One region of the Dasania marina DSM 21967 genome, then DNA from elsewhere that is predicted to be linked to it. Evidence: predicted binding sites of a transcription regulator. Region 1 holds the regulator's gene; the other holds the start of a gene.

Region 1 (7,565 bases):
TTACGCAGAGATACCTGATGACAAGCAGGTCACTATTGAAAGCACCATAGGGTGAGGCACGATAGGTTGATAAGCAGCAAGCTGACTAAATAAGTAGGTACCGTGATGCAATTAAAACGATTCGTAGCTCCCAGCATGAGCCAGGCCTTAAAAATGGTCAGGGAAGAAGTGGGCCCCGATGCGGTTATTCTGTCGAATAAGCGGGTCGCCGAAGGCGTTGAATTAATGACGGCCATAGACCGGCCTGAAATTGAAGATAACGGTGTTTACCCCTCCGATATGCAGCCACATGCAGCCACCAAAAAAGTACAGAAAAAGCAGACCAGCAAGCTAGAAAGAGAAGTGGACAGAATGCAAAACCAGGCGCGCCAACGGGCGTCGGCACTGGCAGCAACACTGGGTAAGAATGAGCAGCATCAATTTGTTGAAGCCATGCAGCAGCAGGGCTTTACGCCAGAGTTAAGCCCTGCTGCTAATGCAGACAGCCCTACAGCCATCTCTGCAGCCAGCCAAACGCAGCAGGCTGAACAAAACAAACAGGCCATACAAGAGGCCGTTGCGGCAGCGGTGCAGGAGTACACGAAGTCGCAGCAGCCAGCCAACACCGAAGATCCGCAAGTATTGCAAATGCGCTCAGAGCTACAATCCATGCGTCAGTTATTAGAGCAGCAACTCTCCTCTATGGCCTGGGGCCAGTTTGCGAGTAGCGAGCCTGAAAAGGCTGGCCTATGGCGACGTTTAAAGCGCATGGGTCTAGCCGCTAAGGTGGCTAATCAATTGCTAGATGGGCAGTCACTAGAAGGGCCTACAGCTTTAAGTGCCCAGAAACCGGTGTGGATGCAATTAATGCGGCGCTTAAGCCACCAATTACCGGTGGTAGGTGAAGATTTAATTAACCAGCAGGGCGTGTTTGTGTTTGTCGGGCCTACCGGCGCCGGTAAAACCACCACGATAGGCAAGTTAGCGGCCAGGCATGTGATGGCACATGGCGCTGACAGCCTAGCCCTAGTGACTACCGACACTTTCCGTATTGCCGCCCATGAACAGCTGCGCACGCTGGGCCGCATTTTAAATGTGCCGGTAAAAGTGGTGGATAAAAATAACCCCTTGGACAGAGTGCTGCACGGCTTGCGTCATAAGCAGTGGGTGTTGGTGGATACCGCCGGGCTTACCCATCAAGATCAACGCTTAATTAAGCAGGCGCAGGCGATTAATGAATTGGCTGCTAAAGTTAAAACCATACTGGTGCTGCCTACCACCAGTCAGCCGCAGGTATTGCGAGCGGCTTATCATCATTACAAAACCGATAATTTAACCGCCTGCATATTGACCAAGCTGGATGAAACCGCCAGCTTAGGGGAGTGTATTAGCTTGGCGGTAGAAAAAAATCTACCGGTAGCCTATAGCACCCACGGCCAAAATATCCCCGAGGATATTGCCATTGCCGAGTCGACTACTATTGTTAGGGAGGCTATAGCGTTGGCCAAAGACCAGCAGGTTGATGATGATGATATGAGTGTCGAGTTACAGGCCTTAATCAGTTAAACCGAATAAGCGTAATAGCCTAGTGATACCCGGTGTATCGCTAGGTATTCAGAATAGTTAGTGTAGAATGCCAAGCAATATTGCCATTCAAATAATAGCAGCGAGGAGTCAGCGCTAGCATGAGTAGTTCGCATCCAGTACAAGTGATTGCAGTAACCGGGGGTAAAGGCGGGGTGGGTAAATCCAATGTCTCTATAAACCTCAGTGTCAGTTTGGCGAATATGGGGCGCCGCGTTGCGCTATTGGATGCTGATTTGGGTTTGGCCAACATCGATGTGCTATTGGGTTTAACCCCCAAGCGCAACTTAGAAGATGTGTTGGCGGGGGAGTGTTCCTTAATCGATATAATGCTCACTGGCCCGGGTGGTATACGTATTATTCCCGCTTCTTCCGGCACCCAAAAAATGACCATGTTGGGCACTATGGAACATGCCGGCTTAATTCATGCCTTTAGTGAAATTAGCCACCAAATAGATGTGTTAGTGATAGATACCGCCGCCGGCATTTCTGATTCGGTAGTGAGCTTCGTACGCGCCTCACAAGAAATACTGGTAGTGGTTTGTGACGAGCCTTCATCCATTACCGATGCCTACGCACTGATTAAATTACTAAATCGTGAGTATGGCGTGGATCGTTTTAGAGTGGTTGCCAATATGACGCGCACCGCCCAAGAGGGCCGTAATTTATTTAATAAGCTTACCCACGTGGCCGAACGCTTTTTAGATGTATCGCTGCAATATGTAGGTCAGATTCCCTTTGATGAAACCGTGCGTAAAGCGGTACAAAGGCAGCGGGCGGTAGTGGATATTGCCCCTCGCAGTAAAGCCGGTATAGCGTTTAAACAGTTGGCCGAAAAAGTGGATTTATGGCCCTTGCCATCAACCCCTCGCGGCCACCTAGAGTTTTTTGTAGAGCGCCTAGTACACGGTTCGGCAGAATCGTAGCGGTGAGAAATAACCAATGGTTGTAGCGAGTAGATTATCGATGTATAGCGACGTTGAAAGTATTTCGCAAGATGAAGTGGTAGAGAGACACGCGCCGCTGGTGAAACGTATTGCCCACCATATGCTCGCCCGCATGCCCGCCAGTGTGCAGGTAGACGATTTAATTCAGGCGGGTTTAGTCGGCCTGCTGGAAGCCTCGCGTAATTACGACACCACTAAAGGTGCTAGCTTTGAAACCTACGCCGGCATACGTATACGTGGCTCAATGATAGATGATGTTAGACGTGGTGATTGGGCGCCGCGCTCAGTGCATCGTAATGCCAGGATGGTATCCGAGGGTATGCGAGCGGTTGAAAACCGCACAGGTAGAGATGCCAGTGATCAAGAAGTAGCCGACGAGCTTAATATTCCCCTAGAAAATTACTATAAAATTACAAGAGACTCTGCATCCAGCAAATTATTTAGTTATGATGAGCTGGTTAGCGGTGACGACAAACCCGAGGAGCAGTTGCCTAGTGATGCAGAAAATCCACTAGATGGCATAGAAAGCCAAGCGCTAAGGGAAAGTCTAGCGGCATGTATAGCGCAGTTACCTGAGCGTGAGCGTATGGTGCTGTCATTGTATTACGATGAAGAACTTAATCTCAAAGAAATTGGTTTGGTGCTGGGCGTTAGTGAGTCCAGAGTCAGCCAAATACACAGCCAGGCTGCGATGCGTTTACGTACCCGTATGTCGGCTTGGCAGCGAGATACCTATTAAGGCAACAAACCACGGCAGTTGCTAATACATAGCTTGACGTATTGTGGTTTAATAGGATTAATTCGTTGTTTTTGTTAGAAAAACTGGCTACGCCCTAATCAGGGGCTAGACTGGATACATTATAATTTTACCGAACGCAAAGCGGGTAATGATATGTTTGGAGGTGGCTTTGAATAAAGATATGAAGATTCTGGTTGTTGACGATTTTTCAACAATGAGGCGTATCATTAAAAACTTGTTGCGTGATCTGGGCTTTACCAATACATCAGAAGCTGATGATGGTCAGACAGCCTTGCCCATGTTACAAAATGGCAGTTTTGACTTTTTAGTTACTGACTGGAACATGCCTGGCATGACCGGTATAGAACTACTCAAGGCCGTGCGTGCAGATGCACGTTTAAAAGACATGCCTATTTTGATGGTGACAGCAGAGGCTAAGCGTGACCAAATCGTCGAGGCCGCACAGGCCGGCGTGAATGGTTATGTTGTGAAGCCTTTTACCGCAGCGGTGCTAAAAGAAAAAATCGAAAAGATTTTTGAACGCGTCGGTTAGTCACCCTCAGATCCCTTCGGGATAGGCATAGCTTTACATGGACGATAACAATAACTCTGCTCAGGCTAAGGCCGGCACTAGTGATGATGTATGGGAGTCGCTGAAAGAGCGAGCCGGCATTCTCATGAGTAGCTTGGAAGAGCGCGATTATGTTGCTGCCAATAACGTCATCCAAGATCTCAATGAGTTGCGTGATAACACCCTCTACAAAGAGGTGGGTAAACTAACCCGTGGTTTACACGATGCGATAGTCAACTTTGACCTTGACCCCGGCAAAGCGGGCGGTGATGCGGCGAATAATGAGTCGCAAATGGCCAACGCCAAAGATCGTTTAGATTATGTTATTAATCTTACTCAAACTTCTGCCGATAAGACCATGGACATGGTTGAAGAAGGCATACCCATCGCCACAGCCCAAGGTGTAGCGGCCAAACAGCTGCAAGCCGACTGGGGGCGCTTATTGCGCCGCGAAATGGATGTGGATGAGTTTAAGTTATTGTCCGAACGTATAGACGGCTTTTTAGTGCAGTCTATCGATGGCAATGCCTTACTCGGCCAAAAGTTCAATGAAATTTTATTGGCGCAGGATTTTCAAGATTTAACCGGCCAGGTCATCACCAAGGTGATAGCGCTGGTACAAGATGTTGAAGATCGCTTAGTTGAATTAATGCGTGTAGCAGGTCAAATCGAAGAGTTAACCGGCATAGTTAAAGACCCTGCCGCTAAGCCCAACAAAAAAAAACAAGGCTTAGACTCTGGTGCCGAAGGGCCACAAATTCATGCAGATACGCGTGATGATGTGGTGTCGGGGCAAGATGATGTTGATGACCTGCTATCAAGCCTAGGCTTTTAGGAGTATTGGATGTTCGGTGAAGACGACGAAATATTGCAGGACTTTTTGGTCGAAGCCGGCGAGATAATTGAATTATTATCTGAGCAGCTGGTTGACCTAGAGCAAAGCCCTGATGATCGTGACTTGCTGAATGCTATTTTTCGTGGCTTTCACACGGTAAAAGGCGGCGCAGGATTTTTACAGCTCAACGCATTGGTTGATTGCTGTCATATTACCGAGAATTTATTTGATATCTTGCGCACGGGTCAGCGCTCGGTCACGCCCGAATTAATGGACGTAGTGTTACAGGTCTTAGACGTGGTTACGGTCATGTTTGACGAAGTGCAAAATGGCGCCGAGTTGACACCCGCCGACCCACAATTATTGGCCAACCTAACCGCATTAGTCGAAGGACGTGATGTGTCTGAGGCTGCAGCCGATGCCCCGGAAGCTGCATCAGCTCCTAGTTTGGAGCCAGCGGCTGCCGAAGGTGATATTACCGATGCCGAGTTTGAGCAGTTTCTAGATGCTATCGCCGAGCCGGCTGCTGAGTCAGCGCCCGCTCAAGCCGAACCAGCAGTTCCCGCCAGTAGCGGTAGCGATGAAATTACCGACGATGAATTTGAATCCTTACTGGATCAGATACATGGCAAAGGGCAGCACGGTGGAGCCCTTGAGCCCAGCGCGGCCCCAGAGCCTGCGGCGTCATCAACAAGTAGCGATGAAATATCTGACGATGAATTCGAAGCTCTGCTAAACCAGCTGCATGGCGGCGGTGCTCCGGGCAGCGAAAAAGCGCAGGCTTTTTCTGAAGCAAAAGCGGCCTCTGCGCCAGCAGCTAGCAGTGAAGAAATTAATGATAACGAATTTGAAGCCCTGCTAGATCAACTGCACGGCCAAGGTCAGGGGCCTACCGGCGTAGCAGCAGCTGAAACTAAAGCGCCAGCAGCACCTACACCTACACCGGCCACTAAACCCCAATCCGCTACAGCGACGCCGACCGCCAAAGCTGCCGATGATAGTCAAGCCAAGGTGCCAGCTGCGCCGAAACGCGCGGCAGGCAATAAAGAGGCTTCGCAAGCTGAAACCACCGTGCGGGTTGATACCCAGCGCTTAGATGACATCATGAATATGGTGGGCGAGCTGGTGTTGGTGCGCAACCGCTTAGTGCGCTTGGGTGCCAGTAGCGGCGATGAAGTCATGGCCAAGGCCGTCTCCAATCTGGATGTGGTAACGGCCGATTTACAATCTGCGGTAATGAAAACCCGCATGCAGCCTATTAAAAAGGTGTTTGGCCGTTTCCCTCGTGTGGTTAGGGATTTGGCGCGCAACCTGAAGAAAGAAATTACTTTAGAGCTACAAGGTGAAGAGACCGACTTAGATAAAAACTTAGTGGAGGCCTTGGCCGATCCCTTGGTTCACTTGGTAAGAAACTCAGTGGATCACGGCATAGAAATGCCAGACGATAGAGAGGCTAAAGGCAAGCCGCGTATGGGCAAAGTGATATTGGCCGCTGAGCAAGAAGGCGATCAAATCCTGTTATCGATTACCGATGATGGCGCGGGCATGGATCCCAATATGTTGCGTCAAAAAGCGGTAGAAAAGGGCTTGTTTGACGAAGATAGTGCTGCCCGTTTATCGGACTCAGAGTGTTTCGATATTATTTTTATGCCGGGCTTTTCTACTAAAGTAGAAATTTCCGACGTCTCTGGCCGCGGTGTGGGCATGGACGTAGTGAAAACTAAAATCACGCAGCTTAACGGTTCCATTGTTATAAAATCAAAAGTCGGTGAGGGCACCCGTTTAGAAATTAAAGTGCCGCTAACCTTAGCCATTATGCCTACTTTAATGGTGATGTTAGGCGATCAAACCTTTGCCTTCCCGCTGGTCAGTGTCAACGAAATTTTCCATATGGATTTAACCCGAACCAATGTGGTTGATGGCCATGAAGTGGTCATCGTGCGCGATAGAGCGGTACCCTTGTTCTATTTAAAGCGTTGGTTGATTGGTGGCTCTAAAAAGATTGAAAAACTTGATAGCGCTCATGTGGTCATTGTCTCTGTGGGTACCTTACGGGTTGGTTTTGTGGTCGATCAACTGATAGGTCAGGAAGAGGTGGTCATTAAACCCTTAGGAAAAATGTTGCATGGCACGCCCGGCATGGCCGGTGCCACCATTACCGGTGATGGCAGGATTGCGCTAATACTCGATGTGCCTAGTATGCTAAAGCACTACGCAGGTTGATGGTATCAAACTGCGTAGTGCACAGTTGCTGACGGATAATAACGATATTACTCACCCGTCATTCATATTTCAGAGGTTGTAAATGACGGTTTCCGTCTTAATAGTTGACGACTCCAGCTTTTTCAGGCGGCGCTTAAGCGACATGATTGCAACAATCGATGGCTTAAGCGTCATCGGCTGTGCCGAGAACGGTGTCGAGGCGATAGCGCTTACCAAAAAGCTTAAGCCCGATGTTATAACTATGGATTATGAAATGCCGGTTATGGATGGCATTACCGCTGTTCAGTACATTATGAAAGAGTGCCCTACGCCTATATTGATGTTTTCATCCATGACCTATGAAGGCGCGCGCATCACTCTAGATTCATTAGCTGCGGGTGCTATCGATTACCTACCGAAAAATTTTTCTGAAATCGCTAGCAGTTCTGTGCAATTAAAAAAACGCTTAGCGGATGCTATTTTTGATGTCGCATCATCGGGTAAAAAAACAACAGTCGCGGTTGAGCTTGAGCCGGTAAAAGCGCCAGATCCGATTCTGCCCAGTCGCAAAAAGCATAAAGTTGATTGTGACGTGGTTATAATAGGCACGTCCACCGGCGGGCCTATAGCGTTGCAGAGCGTACTGTCGTCGCTGCCAGCCAGTTTCCCCAAACCTCTAATACTCATACAGCATATGCCGGCCGCTTT
Region 2 (7,565 bases), on a different contig from region 1:
TCACTCATGTGCACCATATCAAAAACACCCAGTTCGGCTAACATGGCTTCTGAAAAAAAGCCTTGGCGTATATCCAGGCCTTTTTCTACACCAAATTCTACCGCTACCGGTGAAGGCTCCACCCCAACCGCCTCCCAACCGCGCGCTACCGCCGCATCAAGAAAGCTTCCCGGGCCACAGCCTATGTCTAATACTCGTGGTGTCATCCCTGCGAGCAAAAAACCTGCAACTTTATCCAACCTAGTGCTAAAACTGAGCTGCAACCACTGCTGATCATCTTGCGAAGCTTGTAAATAATCAGGCCGCTCTTGCTGATAAAATTGCTGTTCATAAAATTGCTGTAAATGCAGGGTATCGGGTAAGGGTATTAAATGTTTATAGCCACAACTTTCACAGGCAATAACACTCTGTTCGCCCCGCTGCCACGACACTTGACCACTATGTTTACAACCTGATGGCGATGTCCAGTGCTGGTTTATTGCTAGCTGTTCGATAGTCATAAACCACTCGTATTCCAATTTTTTCTTTTTGCTAGTAATGGCCGCAAACCATCTCGCGGGTCAGCACGCCAATCCCTATCAGGCAATTCAGAGGCCGCTACTGTTTTTATGCCGTTGCCATCCATAGGCGGTGCCGGCTGATAAACGCTGGTGACTGCACTAATTTGCTCGGGCAACCAACAATGGCCGGCTTGGTATTCCTCACCTTGGCCATCTAAATCTATATGAAACTCTATAACTTCAGCCCGCCATTGCTGGACAGCTCTATGTAACACCGCTGGCTGACGGCTGTGATCTGACCATCCCACCGCGCAGTGATAACGCTGCCTTAATGTTTCTATAACCGCTAAATTGCACTCGTCAATCGGCGTAGGGTAAGCCGACACACAATGCAACAGGGTTAACTGCTGGCAACCTGCCTGCTGCAACACGGCTACGGCATGGTCAATTTCTTCTATGGTGGCCATACCCACAGATAAAATCACGGGTTTGTTAGTTTTGGCACAGGCTATTAATAAGTCATCCCATAACAATTCATAAGACGCTATTTTATAAAAGTCGACAAAGGGCTCTAATGCTTTAACCGCATCTAAATAAAAAGGCGTACAGGAAAACTGTATTTGCTGCTCGCGACAACGCTGCGCTATAGGCGCTAAATAGCCTAAGGGCAGTTCCCATTCTTTACGGCGCCTATGCTGCTCACTACCGGCCAACACTTCCGGTGAAAACAGCTGATCAATTTTGAATAATTGAAATTTAACCGCAGCGCAGCCCGAGGCCGCTGCCACATCCACAAACTCCAAGCAGCGCGCTAAGTCTTTGTGATGATTGCTGGAAACTTCAGCAATAAATAAGCAACTCATGACGAGTCACACTGCAGGCAAATAGCGACTACCTTCGCCACATCGACGGCATCCAGGTCGGGGAAAAGCGGCAGTGATAGCGACGCTTCAGCATAATGACTGGCATTGGGATAATCATCAGGGCTGAAACCCAAGTTTTGATAATAGGGATGGCCGGGGATGGGAAGATAATGCAGGTTAACACCAAAGCCTGCAGCCCTTAGTGCGTCAAAACAACGATTACGTGTACTGATATCGGTAAACTGCACTATATAAAGATGCCAAGCCGAGGAGCAATCCTCCTGCACCAGCAAAGGCTGAATGGCCGAGTGCTGAAAAGCAGCGTTATACTGTTGCACCAAAGCTTGCTTGCGGCTGATAAAAGTATCTAAACGCTTAAGCTGGGAAACACCCAATGCCGCGTGTATATCACTTAAACGATAATTAAAGCCCAACTGCTGCTGTTCGTAATACCACTCGCCCGGCTTATCTGCCAGGCAATGCTCCGCGTCTTTAACAATCCCGTGAGATGCCAGTAACCGCGCTTTTTCAACCAACTGCCCATTCTGGCTAACTAACATACCGCCTTCGCCGCTGGTAATAGGTTTTACCGGGTGAAAACTAAACACGCTACAAGCACTATATTGGCAGCAGCCGATAGTTTGTTGCTGGTAGGTACCACCCAGCGCATGGCTAGCATCTTCAATAATGGCAATATCTAATGGCCCACATAACGCTGCCAGTGCCTGCATATCGCAACTCTGACCTGCGATGTGCACTACAATCAAAACCTTGGGCAGAGACTTGCCCTGTTGTTGATAGCTGGCGAGTTTCTCCGCCAGCGCAGCTACTGATATCAAGCCAGTACGGCTATCAATATCCACAAAATCGATATCGGCACCGCAGTATAAGGCGCAGTTTGCCGACGCCACAAAACTGGTTGCGGCCACCCAGACAACATCACCCTGCGCCACACCTAAGGCCAAGCAGGCTAGGTGTAATGCCGCGGTAGCATTACACGTGGCAACCGCATGCTCAACGCCGCAGTATTGTGCCACCCCCCGTTCAAACTCGCTTACCATAGGCCCTTGGGTAAGAAAATCAGACTTCAATACATCAACAACCGCACTTATATCCTCGTCAGCCACTTGTTGACGGCTGTATGGCATCATAGGCCAACACCATCGTGCAGTGTTCTAATATCCTCTACGGATAAAAAGTCGGGGTTGGATCCGGAGTCATAGCAGAACCCAGGCTCCGCATAGTTACCCCGCTCACCACAGACGTTTCTGCAGTAATCCACATCACCATCGGAAAACTTTATACTGGGAGTAATAACATAGTGGTCATCAAATTCTATGGTGCGGTAGCTATCGTCCCTAGGCACCATTTTTTCATGCATTTTTTCACCTGGTCTCACTCCTACGATTTCATGCTGTAGCGATGGCGCCACGGCTTCGGCAACATCCGTAATTTTAACCGAGGGGATTTTAGGTACAAAAATCTCACCGCCGTACATGCGCTCAAAGCTCTTGAACACAAAATCAACACCTTGCTGCAGAGTGATCCAAAAGCGTGTCATATTAGCATCTGTAATCGGTAGGGTTTGCTCACCCCCCTTCAGCAAGCCTTTAAAAAAAGGTACTACCGAACCTCTAGAACCCACGACATTTCCATAACGCACTACCGAAAACCGCGGGCAGTCGGCACCGACCATATTGTTGGCAGCCACGAATAACTTATCAGAGCACAATTTAGTGGCGCCGTAGAGGTTTACTGGGTTGGCCGCTTTGTCCGTAGATAGCGCAATGACTTTTTGCACTTTATTAGCAATAGCCGCATCAATCACATTTTCAGCACCATTGATGTTGGTTTTAATGCATTCCATGGGGTTATATTCAGCAGCAGGCACCTGTTTGAGTGCCGCCGCATGAATAATATAGTCGACGCCATTACAAGCCTGCATTAAGCGACTCTTATCCCTCACATCGCCGATAAAATAACGCATGCAAGGCGCATTAAACACCTGCTGCATGTCAAACTGCTTTAGTTCATCGCGGGAGAATATTATGACTTTTCGGGGCTGGTAACGGGATAGCAAAGTCTCGACACACTTTTTGCCAAATGACCCTGTACCTCCCGTGATTAAGATAATCTTTTTATTAAACACCGCCATCCCCAATAGTAATATCACGCCAATTATTTGGCATCATTTATATCAGCAATGCAGAAACTGTGCCAGCGGTATTTATATAGAGGGAAATTCGAGAAAAATTGACTGGGTAATTAAGCAGCAAAACATAAAAAAGCGATCAACTACCCAGCAGATAAAGCACCCACGCATATAACGGGGGTAAAGATACTGACGCTAAACCGCTTCTGCAGCTATTTCATCCCAACCAGATTTAATCGTCTTAATTATAGCCAGCGCCTCATCTAGCTTAGCTTCATCATTTTTCGCATTGGCAGTCATTAGGCATTCCACCACATAACCATAGAGGCTATCTAAGTTAGCAGGAATGTCACTATCTACCTCTAAATTTAAGCTATCACTCAAGCCACCCACTATAGAAATAGCCTTACCTATAGATAAGCCTTTCTGGGCAATATCGCCACGCTGCATGGCACCCTTGGCGACAGCTATACGTTCTACAACACCTTCCATCAACATTTGAATTAGGCGATGAGGTGAGGCCCCACTTATTGCCTCATGTGCATTAATCTGCTGATATTGATTAAGCGCTTTTTGTAAAGACATGTGCAAAACATCCTAAATAATTCACGTAAAACAAAAGGACTAATTCATCCCCACTAACTATAGCGGCTATTACTTTATATTCATTAACTAAAAACGAAAAAAATTATTACCGCACACATTATTTTTTTCAAAATAACGGTAAAGATAGAAAAATATAGTTTTTAATTAAAAAATAACTATATATAAATCAATAGCTTAATTGATTAAATTGCTTTAAAACTATTTTTTCACACAATTTACCTAAAGCCATTTTCACTCCTGCCGTTAACTATTTCGAGCCGGAAACACACCTCAAGCCTTAGAGTAGCCTGAGGACATAAAGTAAATTTATTTTAGGAGTGACCGTCATGTCACAGGTCGTAGCAACAAACCTCGCATCGATTAATGCGCAGCGTAATCTTTCAAAAAGCGGCAGCAGCCTAGCAACATCACTGCAGCGCTTGTCTTCTGGCCTCCGTATTAACAGCGCTAAAGACGATGCCGCAGGTTTACAAATTTCCAACCAGCTAACATCGCAAATCCGCGGCACTACTGTAGCGGCGCGCAACGCTAGCGACGGCATCTCGTATGCACAAATCGCTGAAGGCGCATTAGACGAAATTGGTAACATTTACCAGCGCATGCGTGAACTTGCAGTGCAATCTGCCAACGGCACCAACAGCACCAGCGAAAGAACCGCATTAAACTCCGAATATACTTCACTCAATGCAGAAGTCACTCGCATCGCCGCCCAAACCCGCTTTGGCAACACCACTGTATTTACTGGCACAGCTACAGCACTACAAGTGGGTGACAAAGCAGGCGAGACTATTAGCTTTACTATAGGCACTGTCACCGCCAACGGTGGCGCCATAGCTACTGCCGCTGGCGCCAGCGCAGCCTTAGGCACATTAACAACCTCCATAACAGGTATAGATGCTAAGCGAGGCACCTTAGGCGCCATTCAAAACCGCCTAGAATCGACGATTGCAAACAGCAGAAGCATTATAGAAAATGCCTCCGCTGCACGCTCACGTATTCGTGATGCCGACTTTGCTGTTGAAACCGCCAACTTAACTCGAGCACAGATACTGCAACAGGCAGGAACCGCAATGCTCACCCAGGCCAATCAGATACCTCAAGGGGTGCTTTCACTACTACAATAGTGGCGTAGTCACGTAGAGAGTTGACAACGCATACCTATAAAGCCGAGCTGGCAATCACGCCAGCTCGGCTTTTATCTTTTTACCTCCCTTTATAGCCTTCTATATAGCCTCTCTTTATAGATGCAGATAAAGCTTCCGAAAAGCGCAACTCCCTCTCTTTCTTGAAAAAATAAAAACGATAAAAAACAATAAGTTAAAAGCTTTTATTCACCCTCCAGCAAGAAAAACCCAAATAAAGTCTAAAGCAAGCCTCAATACGGCCGATAAGATATGCGTACGAGAGAGAAAGTTTCACCTTCGGGTGATAAAAGACAAGCATATTAGGAGTGACCATCATGGCACAAGTCGTATCAACCAACCTTGCGTCTCTTAACGCGCAACGTAACCTGAACAAAAGTGGTAACAGCTTAGCAACCTCGTTGCAGCGTCTATCTTCTGGATTGCGTATTAACAGCGCAAAAGATGATGCGGCAGGCCTGCAAATCTCAAACCAATTAACCTCACAAATCCGCGGTATGACTGTTGCTACACGTAATGCCAGTGATGGTATATCGTTTGCGCAGATAGCTGAGGGCGCGTTAGACGAAGTAGGTAATATTTACCAGCGCATGCGTGAGCTAGCGGTACAATCTGCTAACGGCACCAACAGCACCAGCGAAAGAACCGCTCTAAATGCTGAGTACACTGCGCTTAACAGCGAAGTCACTCGTATAGCTGGGCAAACACGCTTTGGTAACACCGATGTATTCACCGCTACAGCAACTGCCTTACAGGTAGGTGATAAAGCAGGCGAAACCATTAGCTTTACCATAGGCACCGTAACTGCCAATGGCGGCACCATCGCTACAGCAGCTGGCGCCAGTGCGGCACTTGGTACATTAACTACGGCAATTACCGCCATAGATACCAAGCGTGGTAACTTAGGTGCGATACAAAACCGTCTAGAATCTACTATCTCTAATGGTCGTAGTATTATAGAAAACGCTTCAGCAGCTCGCTCACGTATACGTGATGCCGACTTTGCCGTAGAAACAGCTAACTTGACACGCGCGCAAATCCTGCAACAAGCTGGTACCTCAGTGCTGTCTCAGGCTAACGCTATACCCCAGGGCGTATTGTCGCTACTACAATAGGGTAAAACCTTCTGGTCTGGTGTAGGATAACACCGGACCCGATAAAAATAAGGTGAGCAGCATTATGACAACCAGTATATCTAATTTGTCAGACAGGCTCTCAGGCAGCATTCAAGTAAGTACTTCCTCGGAGCCTTCTTCACCACCCAACGTGGTAAAAGAGGGCTCTGTTGCCGTTGCAAACGCTAACAGCTCTTCTGTAGCAAAAAATGAAGAGTACAGAGCGGTTAATGGGGTTATCAACCCCCAAGACAAAGCTCAAGTTGAAGAAGTTCTTAAAAAAATGAATTTAGCCGTAGAGCAGATTCAAAAAGGCCTAAACTTCAGTATTGATGAAGATCGTGGTGGATTTATCATTAAAGTTATTGATCAATCTACCGATGAAACTATTAGGCAAATCCCCTCCGAGGAAATGCTCAACATTTATCATCGTCTCAAAGAAGTCAATAGCCTTTTATTTGACGACATCAAAGCTTAGTCGTAGTCACTGGCATATTAAGCGGGTAAAATCGCTACCATGATCTATTTCGCTTAATATCCCAGCTTAACGTTTTATTACTCTTGTGAGGTTAGTCCATGGCTTCTATCAGCGCCTCAGGTGTCGGTTCAGGTATAGATATACTCAGCTTGGTTTCACAACTTGTCGAAGCAGAAAAACTAGGCCCAGAATCATTATTAGACGCAAGAGAAAGTGAGCTAAATAGCCAAATATCCGCGGTAGGCACTTTAAAAAGTGACATCGCCACTTTCCAAGACAGCCTGGCTAAACTTACTGATCCCGATGATTTTGTTATTTACGCCAATAACTCTAGCAACGAAAATACAGCAAGCTTTACCTCTAATAGCTTTGCCAAAGCAGGCAGTTTTGATATTACCGTCATCAAACTGGCCGCAGCACACAAGCTCAGCACTGCCGGTTTTGCCGACTCAGACACCACCGAAGTAGGCACAGGCAATCTAACTCTCGCCAATGCCGACGGTGACAGCTTTGCACTAAGCTTTGCTGGTGGCGGAGATAACACGTTAAACCAAGTGCGCGACGCGATAAATAATGCTGCAGATAACTTTGGCGTTACCGCCACAATTATCAATATAGACGACGGCGTCGGTGGCACCCTAAGTAAATTACAAATCACCGCCAACGACACCGGCACCAGTAATGCGCTAACGCTTACCGCCGACCCCAG

Evidence for each region. Region 1 encodes FliA, which starts transcription of late flagellar genes. Its sites were predicted from a motif close to TAAAGTTATNNNNNNNNCGGCCGATANCC; they were not measured.
Region 2: B067_RS0115135 (flagellin N-terminal helical domain-containing protein) is a predicted target of FliA. The motif match lies at 5,486-5,514, and genes of this name have one in related genera.

What each region holds. Positions count from the first base shown of each region.
Region 1 is NZ_KB891585.1:573,805-581,369, reverse strand. Features, by position in the region: gene flhA (flagellar biosynthesis protein FlhA) at 1-55, shown strand, start outside; gene flhF (flagellar biosynthesis GTPase FlhF) at 106-1,545, shown strand; gene B067_RS0112295 (MinD/ParA family protein) at 1,665-2,489, shown strand; gene B067_RS0112290 (RNA polymerase sigma factor FliA) at 2,530-3,249, shown strand; gene cheY (chemotaxis response regulator CheY) at 3,419-3,802, shown strand; gene B067_RS0112280 (protein phosphatase CheZ) at 3,840-4,655, shown strand; gene B067_RS0112275 (chemotaxis protein CheA) at 4,665-6,878, shown strand; gene B067_RS0112270 (protein-glutamate methylesterase/protein-glutamine glutaminase) at 6,961-7,565, shown strand, end outside.
Region 2 is NZ_KB891586.1:489,649-497,213, forward strand. Features, by position in the region: gene B067_RS0115105 (class I SAM-dependent methyltransferase) at 1-500, opposite strand, end outside; gene B067_RS0115110 (N-acetylneuraminate synthase family protein) at 497-1,363, opposite strand; gene pseC (UDP-4-amino-4,6-dideoxy-N-acetyl-beta-L-altrosamine transaminase) at 1,360-2,514, opposite strand; gene pseB (UDP-N-acetylglucosamine 4,6-dehydratase (inverting)) at 2,511-3,518, opposite strand; gene fliS (flagellar export chaperone FliS) at 3,711-4,100, opposite strand; gene B067_RS0115130 (flagellin N-terminal helical domain-containing protein) at 4,448-5,245, shown strand; gene B067_RS0115135 (flagellin N-terminal helical domain-containing protein) at 5,581-6,378, shown strand; gene B067_RS20650 (flagellar protein FlaG) at 6,443-6,856, shown strand; gene fliD (flagellar filament capping protein FliD) at 6,955-7,565, shown strand, end outside.